2 regions of the Lactobacillus leichmannii genome follow, and region 1 is predicted to be linked to the other one. Evidence: predicted binding sites of a transcription regulator. Region 1 holds the regulator's gene; the other holds the start of a gene.
The links. The regulator HrcA, encoded in region 1, represses chaperone genes, less so after heat shock. The targets are predictions, from matches to a motif close to TTAGCACTCNNNNNNNNNGAGTGCTAA.
Positions count from the first base shown of each region.

Region 2: groES (co-chaperone GroES) is a predicted target of HrcA. The motif match lies at 4,613-4,639, and genes of this name have one in related genera.

Region 1 is NZ_QOCY01000042.1:117,396-124,735, forward strand. It holds gene infB (translation initiation factor IF-2) at 1-2,366, shown strand, start outside; gene DS743_RS04935 (ribosome-binding factor A) at 2,379-2,741, shown strand; gene truB (tRNA pseudouridine(55) synthase TruB) at 2,792-3,688, shown strand; gene ribF (riboflavin biosynthesis protein RibF) at 3,703-4,644, shown strand; gene hrcA (heat-inducible transcriptional repressor HrcA) at 4,780-5,823, shown strand; gene grpE (nucleotide exchange factor GrpE) at 5,835-6,452, shown strand; gene dnaK (molecular chaperone DnaK) at 6,512-7,340, shown strand, end outside.
Region 2 is NZ_QOCY01000022.1:25,015-32,354, reverse strand. It holds gene mutS (DNA mismatch repair protein MutS) at 1-2,515, opposite strand, end outside; gene groL (chaperonin GroEL) at 2,654-4,267, opposite strand; gene groES (co-chaperone GroES) at 4,290-4,574, opposite strand; gene DS743_RS02320 (redox-sensing transcriptional repressor Rex) at 4,730-5,416, opposite strand; partial or broken gene DS743_RS02315 (ABC-F family ATP-binding cassette domain-containing protein) at 5,709-7,340, shown strand, end outside.

The sequences.
Region 1 (7,340 bases):
AAAAGAAGACTGAGGGCAAGAGATCAAACACCCGCCGCCGGGCTAACAACCACTCTAACGACCACAGCAAGCGCCGCCGGCCAGCTGCCCAGGATTTGCTGAAGGACCTCAAGCAAAAGCAGCGGGCTGACGAAGCCCGTCTGGACCAGGAAAGCAAGGCTGCTAAGCATGAATACAAGAAGTCCTTGAACAAGGCTGAGGCCAGCGAAAGCAAGCCGGTTGTCAAGAAGGTCGAAAGTGCCGAAAAGCCTGCTGAAACCGCAGCTGAAGCACCAAAGGTCCGTGGGCCAAAGATCTTGAAGCCATCCCCAGCCCGCTTGAAGCAAAACCAGGCAAACAGTGAAAAGCCTGCTGCCAAGCCTTCATCTTCTCGCCGGCCAAGTTCTCGGCCAAGCTTCACTGAAGCGCCAATGCCGGAAAACAAGGAAGGCCGCCGCAGAAAGAGTGGCAAGCCAGGCCGCAAGGGGCAAAACTCTTACGCTAACCAAGGCAGAGGGGCAAATAGCGACCGCAGTCAACAGCGCAAGCGCAAGAACAAGAAGCACCAAAGTGCTCCGCAAGTTAAGAAGCAGGTTACCCAAAGAAAGGACCGTCCACTTCCAGAAAGCTTTGAATACGAAGTTGGCATGAACGCCCAAGACCTGGGCAAGATCCTCCACCGGGAACCAGCTGAAATCGTGAAGAAGCTCTTCATGCTGGGGATCATGATCAACCAGAACCAGTCTTTGGACAAGGGCACCATTGAACTGCTGGCTGCTGACTACGGCATCGAAGCTGTTGAAAAGGTCCATGAAGACATTTCCGACATCGACAATATTTTTGCCCAGGAAATGGAAGAGTCCAAGAACTCTGAAAACCAGGTTGTCCGTCCGCCAGTCGTAACTATCATGGGTCACGTCGACCATGGTAAGACTACCTTACTGGACCGTCTGCGTCACACTCGGGTTTCTGAACACGAAGCCGGCGGGATCACCCAGAACATCGGGGCCTACCAGGTCCGGATCAACGACCGTTTGATCACCTTCCTGGACACTCCAGGTCACGCGGCCTTCTCAAGCATGCGGGCCCGCGGGGCGGAAATCACCGACATTGTCGTTTTGATCGTTGCCGCTGACGACGGGGTTATGCCGCAGACTATCGAAGCCATCGACCACGCCAAGAGCGCGGGCGTGCCAATCATTGTGGCCATCAACAAGATGGACCGGCCAGGCGCCAACCCTGCCCACGTTACTGAACAATTGATGCAGTATGAACTGATTCCGGAAAACTACGGCGGCTCAACTATCTTCGTCAACATCTCAGCCAAGACCGGGATGGGGATTGATGAACTTTTGGAAAACATCATCCTTGAAGCCGATATGCTGGAACTGAAGGCTGACCCGAAGCAAAAGGCGATCGGTACGGTTATTGAAGCCCGTCTGTCCCGGGGCAAGGGGCCAGTTGCCGACGTTTTGATCCAGCAGGGTACCCTGCGGGTCGGTGACCCAATCGTTGTTGGTGACACCTTCGGCCGGGTTCGGACGATGACCAACGACAAGGGCCACCAGGTCAAGAAGGCTACGCCATCAATGCCCGTTGAAATTACTGGTTTGAACGACGTGCCGGAATCTGCCGACAAGCTGGTTGTCTTTGCCGATGAAAAGACTGCCCGCGCGGTTGGTGAAGCCCGGGCACAGCAATCCCTGCAAAAGCAGCGGGAAAACGTACAGCACGTTACTCTGGACAACCTCTTTGACACAATGAAGCGGGAAAGCATGAAGTCCGTTGACATCGTTTTGAAGGCTGACGTGCAAGGGTCTGCCGAAGCCTTGGCTCAATCCCTCCAAAAGATTGACGTTGAAGGCGTTCGGGTTAACATTATCCACTCCGGTGTCGGGGCCATCAATGAAAGTGACGTTACCCTGGCCAGCGCTTCAAACGCCTTAATCATCGGTTTCAACGTCCGGCCAACGGCTACGGCCAAGAGCCAGGCTGCCCAAGAAGGCGTCGATATCCGCCTTTACAGTATCATCTACAAGGCGATCGATGACGTTAAGGCCGCTATGCAAGGGATGCTGGAACCAACTTACGAAGAAAAGGTTATCGGTAACCTTACTGTCCGCGAAACTTGGAAGGTCTCCAAGATCGGGACCATCGCCGGTGCCTTTGTCGACAACGGTTACGTGACCAGAGAATCAGGCATCCGGGTCATCAGAGACGGCGTGGTCAAGTACGACGGCAAGGTTGCCTCACTGCGCCGGTTCAAGGACGACGTCAAGGAAGTCAAGGCAGGCTTTGACTGTGGTTTGACCATTGAAAACTTCAACGACATCAAGGAAGGCGACGAACTGGAAGCCTACGAAATGCAGGAAGTTAAGCCAGGTTAACAGGAGGCTGAAATGAAGCACAGAAAAGGACGGGTTGAAGGCGAAATCTTGCGGGAACTGACTAAGATCATCCGCAAGAACATCCGCGATCCCCGGGTCAGCAACGTGACTTTTACCGCCGTGGAGTGCAGCAATGATTTTTCATACGCGACTGTCTACTACAGTTTGCTGACTGAAGATGAACAGGCGCAAAAGGAAGCGGAAGCCGGCTTGGAAAAGGCTAAGGGAACCATGCGACACTTGCTCGGCCAGAGCTTGACCATGTACAAGGTTCCAGAACTGATTTTCAAGCGGGACCAGTCCGTGATCTACGGCAGCAAGATCGACCGTTTGCTTGCTGACTTGAAGAAGCAGGAACAAGATCGCCAAAACTAGTAAAAAGCGCCTTCGGGCGCTTTTTTGCGTTTATAGAAGAGGAGAAAAAGATGTTCAATGGAATTATCGTAATCGACAAGGCAGCAGGGATGACTAGCGGGGATGTGGTTTATAAGCTGCGCCGACTCTTAAAGCAAAAAAAGATCGGCCATGCCGGAACCCTGGACCCGGAAGTCACCGGAGTTTTGCCAATTGCTTTGGGTCAGGCAACCAAACTGATCGAGCTGATGCATGAGCGGCCAAAGGCTTATGTTGGTGAAGGGATGCTGGGCCTGGCCACGGACTCTTATGACCTGGAGGGGAAGATTTTGGCGGAAAGAGCCTTGTCTCAGCCAGTCAGTGACCAGGCCATCAAAGCAGCAATGGAAAAGTTTACCGGGGAAATCGTCCAGCAGCCGCCGATTTATTCTGCCGTCAGGGTAAATGGCAAGCGGCTCTACGAATACGCCAGAGAAGGGATCCCAGTTGAGCGGCCCAAGCGGACTGTCCAGGTTTTCCGCTACGACTTGACGGAGCCAAGTCAGTTCGACCCAGAGAAGGGCCGGCAGACTTTTACTTATGAAGTTGAATGCTCTAAGGGGACCTATGTCCGCAGCCTGGTTAACGACTTAGGCGAAGAACTGGGCCTGCCGGCAGTGATGACCAAACTGCGGCGGACGGCCAGTTCTGGTTACAAGCTCCAAGACGCGGTTACTTTGGAAGAACTGGCGGATAATTTGAACCACGCTGAAGATTATATTCAGCCAATCGACAGCTTTTTCGCTGACTACCAGCAAGTTGATTTAGATGCCGCCTTATGGCAGCAGGTTAAAAACGGGGCCTGGATCAAACTCCCTCTTGATGCAGACAAGGTCGCTTTGCGGTATAATAAAACAGTTAAAGCGATTTACCGGGCCAAGGGACAAGGTCTCTACTGTCCGGACTTAATGCTTTTAAGTAATGAGTAATTGAGGGATTAAGTTTGAAAGTGATAAATCTAAGCTATCCGTTCAAGAAAGAGCTGACGGCCGGCAAGGTTGTGCTGGCCCTGGGCTTTTTTGATGGAGTTCATATCGGCCACCAGAAGTTGATCAAGGAAGCCAGGATAATTGCAGTGGAGAAGGATCTACCATTGATGGTGCTGACCTTTGACCGCCACCCCAAGGAGGTCTATGCCGGAGTTAAGGACTTTGAGTACTTGAACACACCGGAGGAAAAGGCCTACGAAATGTCCAAGATCGGGGTCGACTACCTGGTGATTCTCAAGTTTACGCCGGAGTTCAGCCACCTGGCTCCCCAGGCATTCGTTGATGAGATCATCATGGGCCTGAAAGCAGACACGGTGGTAGCCGGCTTTGACTACAGCTACGGCCCAAAGGACGTGGCCAATATGGAAAATCTGCCGGTCTTTGCCAAGAGTCGCTTTGACATCAAGGTGGTTCCAAAGCAGATCTTTGCCGGGAAAAAAATCGGTTCAACTGAAATCCGCCAGGCTGTTAAAAGCGGCAATCTCCGCTTGGCCACAGAACTTCTGGGCCACCCGTATTTGACCAGTGGCAAGGTCGTCCACGGCTTCAGAAACGGCCACAAGCTGGGCTTCCCAACCGCGAATTTAGAGCTGGACTGGCCAAAAGTTTTGCCGAAAATCGGAGTCTACGCGACCATGACCCAAGTAGGGGACAGATGGTATCAGTCAATGACCAGTGTCGGCTACAATGTCACTTTCAATGATGAGAAGAAGATTTACATCGAATCCAACATCTTTGATTTTGACCAGGACATTTACGGCCAGCAAATCACCATCGCCTGGTACAAATACTTGCGCGGGGAAGAAAAGTTTGCCGACATGGCGGCTTTAAGCGAGCAGCTGAAGCTGGACCAAGTCGCTAGTGAAAACTATTTTAGTTCACTGATTGAGCAGTAATAAGAACGGTCTTTTAAGCAAGACCGTTTTTTTGCGGGATTTTTTAGCATTCTCCTTGACTAACTGCTAATTTCTTGTTAATCTATGCCATGTTAGCACATGAAAGTTGTAAGTGCTAAAAGTGAGGGCGATGTTATGTTGACCGAACGTCAAGAACTTATTCTAAAGACAATTATTCAAGATTTTACCAAGACGCATGAGCCGGTTGGCTCAAAGACAGTCATGAATCAATTGTCGATTAAAGTGTCCAGCGCGACAATCCGCAACGAGATGGCGGTTCTGGAAGAGCATGGCTTGATTGAAAAGACTCACTCCTCCAGTGGCCGGGTGCCATCGACTGAGGGCTATCGCTATTACCTGGACAATTTGGTGCAGCCGCTGCAGCTGCCGGAAGAAATGTACAATCAAATTGGCTACCAGTTTGATCAGCCGTTCAACCAAGTGGACGAAATCGTCAAAGAAGCCGCCAAGATCCTGTCAGACTTGACTGACTACACGGCCTTTGCAGAAGGGCCGGAAGCCAAGAATGTCAGCATCACTGGCTTCAGAATCGTGCCCCTGGCTCCCCGGCAGGTCATGGCTATTCTGGTAACCAGCGATGGCAGCGTCAAGAACCAGCTCTACACCTTGCCGCGGCACATCTCAGGGGACGAAGTTGAACGGGCGGTCCGCTTGATCAATGACCAGCTGGTTGGCAAGAATTTAAGCGAAATCAACAAGCAGACCTTTGAGCAGCTGTCCAGCAGCCAGATCGTGGGCAAGAATGCCCCGGAATTTCTGGAATTGCTTGAAGCCGTCATTAAGGACGCGGCAAGCGAGCAGATGTATGTTGACGGTCAGCTGAACCTGCTCAACAATACTGAAAACAGCGATTTAAAAGCCATCAAGTCGCTATATGAACTGATCAATTCCAGCTCTCTGGCTGGAGAACTGATCGATCTGAGCGACAGTCCCAGCCATTACCCAGTTTATGTCCGCTTAGGAGCGGAACTAGAGAACGACTTGCTGAAGGATTTCAGCCTGGTAATGGCTGAATACAGTGTTGGCCGCTACGGGCGGGGGACGATCGCCCTGCTGGGGCCGAGACATATGCCTTACTCGGAAATGATCGGCTTGATGGAATACTTCCGCCAGGAACTGGCCCGCAAGTTGTTAGATTACTATGGCAGATTTAAATAAGGAGGTTTGTCGTGAGCAAAGAAGAATTTCCAAGTGAGAAAGATTTGCCGCAAGAAGACCAGGAAAAGCAAGCCAAGGCAGCTGAAGCTGACAAGGCCGGCGTAAAAGATGACAAAAAGGTAAAAGATGACAAAGAAGAAGCGGCCAAGCCAGCTGATGTAGAACTGGATCAGCTCAAGGCTGAAGTTGCCGCTTTGACCCAGAAGAACAAGGATCTGGAAGACAAGTACTTGCGCAGCCAAGCTGAGATTCAAAACGCCCAGCGCCGCTACAGCAAGGAAAGAGCCAACCTGGTCAAGTACGAGTCCCAGCGTCTGGGCAAGGATATCCTGTCCAGCGTGGACAACTTGGAAAGGGCTCTGCAGGTCAAGGCCGACGACGAGGCTTCCAGACAGCTGAAGAAGGGGATCGAAATGACCCTGGAAGGCCTGGTCAGAGCCTTGAAGGACAACGGCATTGAAGAAATCAAGGCTGACGGCGAAAAGTTTGATCCGACATTGCACCAGGCGGTCCAAAGCGTACCAGCTGAAAATGATGAGCAAAAAGGCTATGTCGTTCAGGTCCTGCAAAAGGGTTACGTCTACAAGGATCGTGTCCTGCGGCCAGCCATGGTTGTCGTTGCCCAGTAAGGCAATTTTTTAACAAAGCAATAAACAAGCAAAAATAAATAAAAGGAGATAAAAAGATAATGTCTAAAGTTATTGGGATTGACTTAGGTACCACCAACTCAGCAGTTGCGGTTTTGGAAGGCAAGGAACCAAAGATTATTACCAACCCGGAAGGCGCTAGAACTACCCCCTCAGTAGTTGCCTTCAAGGACGGCGAAATTCAAGTCGGTGAAGTTGCCAAGCGGCAAGCCATCACCAACCCGAACACCATCGTTTCCATCAAGCGGCATATGGGCGAAAGTGACTACAAGGTTAAGGTTGGCGACAAGGCTTACACCCCGCAGGAAATTTCAGCCATGATCCTGCAATACATCAAGAAGTTCTCAGAAGACTACCTTGGTGAACCAGTTACTGACGCGGTTATCACTGTTCCAGCCTACTTCAACGACGCGCAACGGCAAGCAACCAAGGACGCCGGCAAGATCGCGGGCTTGAACGTGCAACGGATCATCAACGAACCAACTGCTTCAGCCCTGGCCTACGGCTTGGACAAGGATGAAGACGACGAAACTGTTCTGGTTTACGACCTTGGTGGTGGTACTTTCGACGTTTCCGTCCTGCAATTAGGTGACGGTGTCTTCCAAGTTCTGTCAACCAACGGTGACACTCACTTGGGTGGGGACGACTTTGATAACAAGATCATCGACTGGCTGGTTGACGGCTTCAAGCAAGAAAACGGCATTGACTTGTCCAAGGACAAGATGGCAATGCAACGTTTGAAGGACGCGGCTGAAAAGGCCAAGAAGGACTTGTCAGGCGTATCTTCAACCCACATCTCCCTTCCTTTCATCTCCGCTGGTGAAGCAGGTCCTCTGCACTTGGAAGCAGATCTTACTCGGGCTAAGTTCA
Region 2 (7,340 bases), on a different contig from region 1:
GCGTCTTTTCATTCAAGTTGACCTGGCTGATCTCGTCTAACAGTTCCTCCTGCTCTGCCTTGAGCGGGTTCTCTTCCACTACTTCCACCGGACTGAAGAGGTCCAGCTGCTGGCGGCTTGGGTTGATCTCCCGGGCTCCTTCTGCTTCCAGGCGCTTGAGCATGCTGGAGGCTTCTCTTAAAACGGCCCGCGGCAGGCCAGCCAATTTGGCCACGTGGATCCCGTAAGACTGGTCGGCTGGTCCTGGCAAAATCTTGTGCAGGAAGATCAGCTGGCCGTTTTCTTCCGTTGCTCCGACGTGGATGTTCTTTAAGTGCGGCAAGGTTTCGTCCAGTTCAGTCAGTTCATGGTAGTGGGTGGCAAAAAGGGTCTTGGCGCCAACCTTGTCATGCAGGTACTTGATAATCGCCCCGGCCAAGGCCATCCCGTCGTAAGTGGCCGTCCCCCGGCCGATTTCGTCAAACAGGACCAAAGACCGGCTGGAAGCGTGCTGGAGGGCCTCATTGGCCTCGCTCATTTCCACCATGAAGGTGGACTTGCCGGAGTAGAGGTCGTCAGCGGCCCCGATCCGGGTGAAGACCTGGTCAAAAACTGGCAGCTTGGCGCTGTCTGCCGGGACGAAGGAGCCGATCTGGGCCATGATGGCGATTAATGCCAGCTGCCTCATGTAGGTGCTCTTACCAGACATGTTTGGCCCCGTGATGAGGTAGATACTGGTGTCTTCATCCATGACCAGGTCGTTAGGGATATAGGAGCCAGCTGGTAAAACTGCCTCAACAACCGGGTGGCGGCCGTTCTTAACGGCGATTTCGTTTTTGCTGGAAAAACTTGGCCGGCAGTAATTTTTCTCTTCAGCATCCTGGGCAAAGGCCACGAAGACGTCCAGGGCCGCCAATTGCCGGCCCAGTTCCTGCAAGGCCGGGATATGGGCCTTGACAGCCTCTCTCAGCTGGCTGAAGAGCTCGTATTCCAGGTCAGTTGACCGGCTCTCAGCTTCCAGAATCAAGTTTTCGTGTTCCTTTAATTCCGGGGTAATGTAGCGCTCAGCATTGGTCAGGGTCTGCTTTCTGGTGTAGCGGTCCTGGGGCACTTTAGCGACATTCCCCTTGCTGACTTGGATGAAGTAGCCAAAGACCCGGTTGTAGCCGATCTTCAGATTGTCGATCCCGGTTCTCTGCCGCTCTTCCATTTCCATCTGGGCCAGCCACTTTTTCCCGCCATTCATGGCTTCTCTGTACTTGTCCAGGTCCTCGCTGACCCCGGCCCGGATAATGCCGCCTTCTTTAGCCGAAATCGGCGGCTGGTCAACTAAGCAGTTAGTGATGCTCTCAGCAAGTTCACTTTGCGGGTCGATCCCCTGCCCGTATTTTTCCAGGTCTGGATTGCCCGATTCGGCCAGGGCCTGGATGATCAGCTTGGTCGCCTCTAGGCTTTTCGCCAGTTGCAAGAGCTCACGGGGGTTGACATTGCCAAAAGCCACCCGGCCACTCAACCGTTCCAGGTCATAGACTCCCTTCAAGGAGTCAACGATATTTTCCCTGGTAAAGTAGTCGTCCAACAGGGCTTGCACCATCTGCTGGCGCTGCTTAATCCGGTCTAAAGACAAGAGCGGCCGGCTCAGCCACTGCTTTAAAAGCCGGCCCCCCATAGCCGTGGTGGTCTTGTCCAAAACCCAGAATAAAGAGCCCTGCTTCCTGCCAGTCGTGGCTGACTGGGTCAGTTCCAGATTCCGCTGGACAGTGTTGGCCATCTGTAAATACTGGCCGATTTCAAAGCTTTCCGCCACTTGCAGGTGAGCTAGGCTCCGCTTCTGCGTGGCCAAAAGGTAAACGACCAGCTGGCGGACGGCGGCTTTTTCCATAGAGTCAGTCAGTTTCTGCTGGACATAGGAAATTTCCGCATGCTCGCCTTCCAGTTCTGCCGGTTCAGACACGGTGATGTTGGCCTTTTGCAGTCTGTCCCGGTCGCTGGCGCTAAGGTTGCCAGCAAAAACGACTTCCCGGGTTCTCAAAGACAGGAGCTCGTTGACCACCTCGGCGTAGTGCTTGACGTGGGTGGCAAAAATCTCCCCGGTCGACAGGTCGCTGTAAGCCAGACCATAGCCGCCGGCCTTTTCAACCACGCTGGTCAGGTAGTTGCTTTCCTGGCTGTCGTCTGGCCCCTGGGCCATCTTGGTGCCGGGAGTAACCAGCTGGATGATCCCCCGCTTGACCATCCCCTTGGCCTTCTTCGGGTCTTCCAATTGCTCGCAGATGGCCACCTTGTAGCCTTTTTCCACTAAAGTGTTGACATAAGAATCAACCGCCATGTGGGGCACCCCGGCCATGGGAATCGGGTTTTCCGACTTATTTGACCGGTGAGTCAGGGTCAACTCTAAAATCTGTGATCCCTTGATGGCATCGTCTTCATAGAGTTCGTAAAAATCTCCCACCCGGTAGAAGAGAAAGGCATCCGGGTACTGGTCTTTAATCTGGTAATATTGCTCCATCATTGGAGTCGTGGCTTTTCTTGGCATAAAAACTCCCTCGCTTATCGTATGCTTTCAATTATACAGCATTTCGCCGGCCTACTTGCCTTGTCTGCACGCAAAAAGAGCCCAGCCAAAGCTGGACCCTTCTTACAGTAATTCTTGTGTGTGTTAATTTTCAGTATTTTACATCATGCCTGGTTGAGCTGGAGCAGCTTCTGGCTTGTCTTCCGGAATTTCTGCCACAACTGCTTCAGTGGTCAGCAAGAGGCCGGCGATTGAAGCGGCATTTTGCAGGGCTGACCGGGTCACCTTGGTTGGGTCGATGATCCCTTCGTCAATCATGTTGACATACTTGTCTTCAGCAGCGTTGTAGCCGACTTCCGGGTCAACCTTGCGCAGGTGGTCAACAACGACTGAGCCTTCTTGGCCGGCGTTTTCAGCGATTTGGCGAACTGGGGCAGTCAAGGCACGGGCCACGATGTTGATCCCGGTTTGTTCGTCAGCAGTGTCACCCTTGATTGCCTTAACAGCTTCTTCAACGTTAACCAAAGCAGTACCACCACCAGCTACGTAGCCTTCTTCAACAGCAGCACGGGTAGCGTTCAAGGCGTCTTCTACCCGGTAGCGGCGTTCCTTGAGTTCAGTTTCAGTAGCAGCACCGACGTGGATTACGGCTACGCCGCCAGTCAGCTTGGCCAGACGTTCTTGCAGCTTCTTCTTGTCGAAGTCAGAAGAAGTGTCTTCGATTTGCTTTCTGATGGTGTCAACCCGTTCTTGGATGGCTTCCTTAGCGCCAGAGCCGTCAACGATAGTAGTTGAGTCCTTGGTGATAGTTACCCGGCGGGCTTGACCCAATTGGCTGAGCTGGGTGTCCTTGAGTTCCAGGCCCAGGTCTTCAGAGATTACCGTACCGCCAGTCAAAGCAGCGATGTCAGCCAGTTGTTCCTTGCGGCGGTCACCAAAGCCAGGAGCCTTAACAGCAACAACGTTGAAGGTACCGCGGATCTTGTTCAAAACAAGAGTTGGCAAAGCTTCGCCAGTCACGTCATCAGCGATGATTAGGAGTGAGCGGCCTTCTTTCACGATTTCCTGCAACATTGGCAAAATGTCCTGGATGTTGGAAATCTTCTTGTCAGTGATCAAGATGTATGGGTTTTCCAAGTCAGCTTCCATCTTGTCGTTGTCCGTTACCATGTATTGGGACAGGTAGCCGCGGTCGAATTGCATCCCTTCAACCACGCTCAGTTCAGTTTCGATCCCGCGGGAGTCTTCAATGGTGATAACACCGTCTTTGCCGACCTTTTCCATGGCTTCAGCGATCAAGTCGCCGATTTCCTTTGAAGCACTTGAGATTGAAGCAACTTGGGCAATTTGGTCCCGGCTGGAAACTTCGTGGCTGTTCTTGTGCAATTGGTCAACGGCTGCTTGGGTGGCCTTTTCAATCCCGCGGCGAATGCCAACTGGGTTAGCCCCGGCAACCACGTTCTTCATCCCTTCTTGCACGATGGCTTGGGTCAAAACAGTGGCCGTGGTCGTACCATCACCAGCGATGTCGTTGGTCTTTGAAGCAGCTTCAGCAACCAGCTTGGCCCCCATGTTTTCGTAGTGGTCTTCCAGTTCAATTGCCTTGGCGATAGTCACGCCGTCGTTGGTAATCGTTGGGGCGCCGTAGCTTTGTTCCAAAACTACGTTTCTGCCCTTAGGCCCCAAGGTCGTCTTGACCGTGTTGGCCAGCTTGTTAACCCCGTTTAAAAGTGAACGTCTTGCTTCTTCTGAAAACTTGATGTCTTTTGCCATTTTTTAATTCACCCTCCTTAAATTACTTAATAATTGCCAAAATGTCTTTTTCATGAAGGACTAAGTATTCCTTGCCTTCGTACTTGACTTTGGTGCCAGAATACTTATCGTATAAAACTTCATCGCCCTCTTGGACGGTCATAGGAAGCTTGCTACCATCTTCCGCGTACAGGCCGCCGCCTACGGCAACAACCTTGCCTTGGGTTGGCTTTTCCTTAGCGTTGGAAGCAAGTACGATACCACCAACAGTTTGTTCTTCAACTTCTTTAACTTCAACGATCACGCGATCTCCAATTGGCTGTAACACGTTATTCCCTCCTAAAATTAATTGTCTTTAGAAATTCTTTAGCACTCATCTTGATCAAGTGCTAACTTACAACTATGATAATAATACCTTTTTTCCAAAAAGGCAAGAGAAAAATAGCACTTTTTAGCCGAGAGTGCTAAAAAGTGCTGTTTTCCTTATTTATTCGTGTTGTTCATGGCCTTTTTCCGCTCTTCCAGCTGCTTTTTGATCATTTCGTCAGAGTCAAGGAAGTAGATCAAGGTCTGCAATTCGGTAGCCAGGTCGACGTTTTGGATCCGGACCCCGTTTGGGGCGGACAGGCGGATCGGGGTAAAGTTCATGATCCCCTTGATCCCGGCTTCGATCATTTCATCAGCCGTCTTCTGGGCCGTCGCCTGGGGAACGGTCAAGATAGCGATCCGGATCTGCTGGTCAGCGATCTGCTGCTTCATTTCATCCATTGAGTAAACCGGGACCCCCTGGGTGATCTTGCCGGTGATTTCCGGGTTGATGTCGAAGGCGCAGGAAATTCTGATATTATTGCTGCGCTTGAAGTTGTAGTTCAAAAGGGCATGACCCAGGTTGCCGACCCCGACCAGGGCAACATTGGTCAAAGTGTCCTGGTTGAGGATCTTCTTAAAGAAGCTGAGCAGGTTCTTGACGTCGTAGCCGTAGCCCCGCTTGCCCAGGGCACCGAAGTAAGAAAAGTCCCGGCGGATTGAAGCGCTGTCGACTTGAACGGCTTCCGCCAGTTCAGTTGAAGAAACCTTGTCTTTGCCTTCATCATTCAAAAGCAGCAAGTAGCGGTAATATAGCGGCAATCTTTTGGCAGTAGCCTTGGGAATTCTAAATTTGTTGTTCATAAAAAGATGCCTCCAGTTTTTATTTTGTGAATGTGAATCTCTAATCAATCTTCTACTATGATACCCATTTTTACCAGTCCTTGGCAAGTCGTATTTTCACAATATTTGCCGTATAATCCTTTTTATTGAACTTTTTCACAAATTGATTAAGAGATCAGCGCTTCCGGCATTTTCTTTAAAGAAAAAGAAAAAATAAAAGGAGGGAAAAAAGAAGCGGAAAAGAAAGGGAAAATCAGCCTGGCTGGCGGCAGGCAAGCCTTTTGCATGGTACAATGTTTCAAGGTGAAAAAATATGATAATAGCACAAGGACACAATTTGGAGCAACGCTTCGGAGCTGCTCCTATATTCAGCAAGGTAAACTTTTCAATTGAGAACAATGCCCGGATCGGCCTGGTCGGGCCAAATGGGGCCGGGAAAACGACCCTTTTAAAGATCATGACCGGCCGCCAGGAAGCCAGCCAGGGGGAATTTACCGTCAACAAGGGGATCGAGCTTGGCTACATCGCCCAGGAGCACGACTTTGACGAAGAGAAGTCGATCTGGGAAGAGATGCTGACGGTCTTCCAGCCCTTGATCGACCAGGGCCAGCAGCTGGAAAAGCTGCAGTACGCCATCGCCGACCATCCGGAAGACGAAGAGCTTCTGCGCCGCCTGGACCAGGCCCAGTATAATTTTGAACAAGCCGGCGGCTATACCTACCAGGCCGAAATCAAGAGCATGCTCAACGGCTTCAACTTCCCGGAAGCGACCTGGAACAAGCAGATTGCCAGCCTGTCCGGCGGGGAAAAGACCCGGCTCAGCTTCGTCAAGCTCCTTTTAAAGAAGCCCCCGCTCCTGCTTTTGGACGAACCGACCAACTACCTGGACCTGGATACTTTGGACTGGCTGGAAGCCTTTCTTAAGAACTACCCTGGCGCCATCCTGACGGTTTCCCACGACCAGTACTTCTTAGACCACCTGGCTACGCAGATTTTTGAACTCCAGCATGGGGAACTGACTGTCTTTAAGGGCAACTACAGCCAGTACCTGGCGCAAAGAGAACTGCGCGACCAGCAGCAAGAAGCCGCTTATGAAAAGCAGCAGGAAGAGATCAAGCGAGAAGAAGAGTTCATCCAAAAGAACATCGTCCGCGCCTCCACCACCAAGCAGGCCCAAAGCCGGCGCAAGGCCCTGGAGAAGATGGAACTGGTCGACCCGCCAAAGCACAAGTCAAAAGTCCGGATCAAGTTTGACAGCGCCCGGCCGTCAGGCAAGGAAGTCTTGATCTTGAAGGACCTGGCCGTTGGCTATCCAGACAAGACCATGCTTAAGGACATCTCCTTCCAGATCAATAAGGGTGACCGGGTGGCCATCATTGGCCAAAACGGGATCGGCAAGTCCACCCTTTTAAAGACCGTCATGAAACAACTGCCGGTTAAGAGCGGGGCCATCAAGTACGGGGCCAGCCTGGATATCGGCTACTATGACCAGGAACTGCAGGGATTAGACTATTCTAAGACCGTGATCGATACCATCTGGGACCGGCACAAGGACATGAACGAAAAGGACATCCGGTCCATCCTAGCCAGCTTTTTGTTCACGGCCAAGGACATTGACAAGCAGGTCAGCCAGCTGTCCGGGGGGCAAAGAGCCCGCTTGACCCTGACCGTCTTGTCCATGGAACACAACAACTTCCTTTTGATGGACGAACCGACCAACCACTTGGACCTGGACGCCAAGGAAGTTTTGGAAAAAGCTTTGGCCGATTACGACGGCACCCTCCTCTTCGTTTCCCACGACCGCTACTTCATCAACAAACTGGCCAACAAGATCGTCGTCGCTAAAGACGGCCAGGCCAAAATCTATGAAGGCAACTACACTTACTACTTGAACGAAAAGGCCAAGGAAGAAGCCGCTGCTCAAGAAACAGCCGCGCAGGAAGCG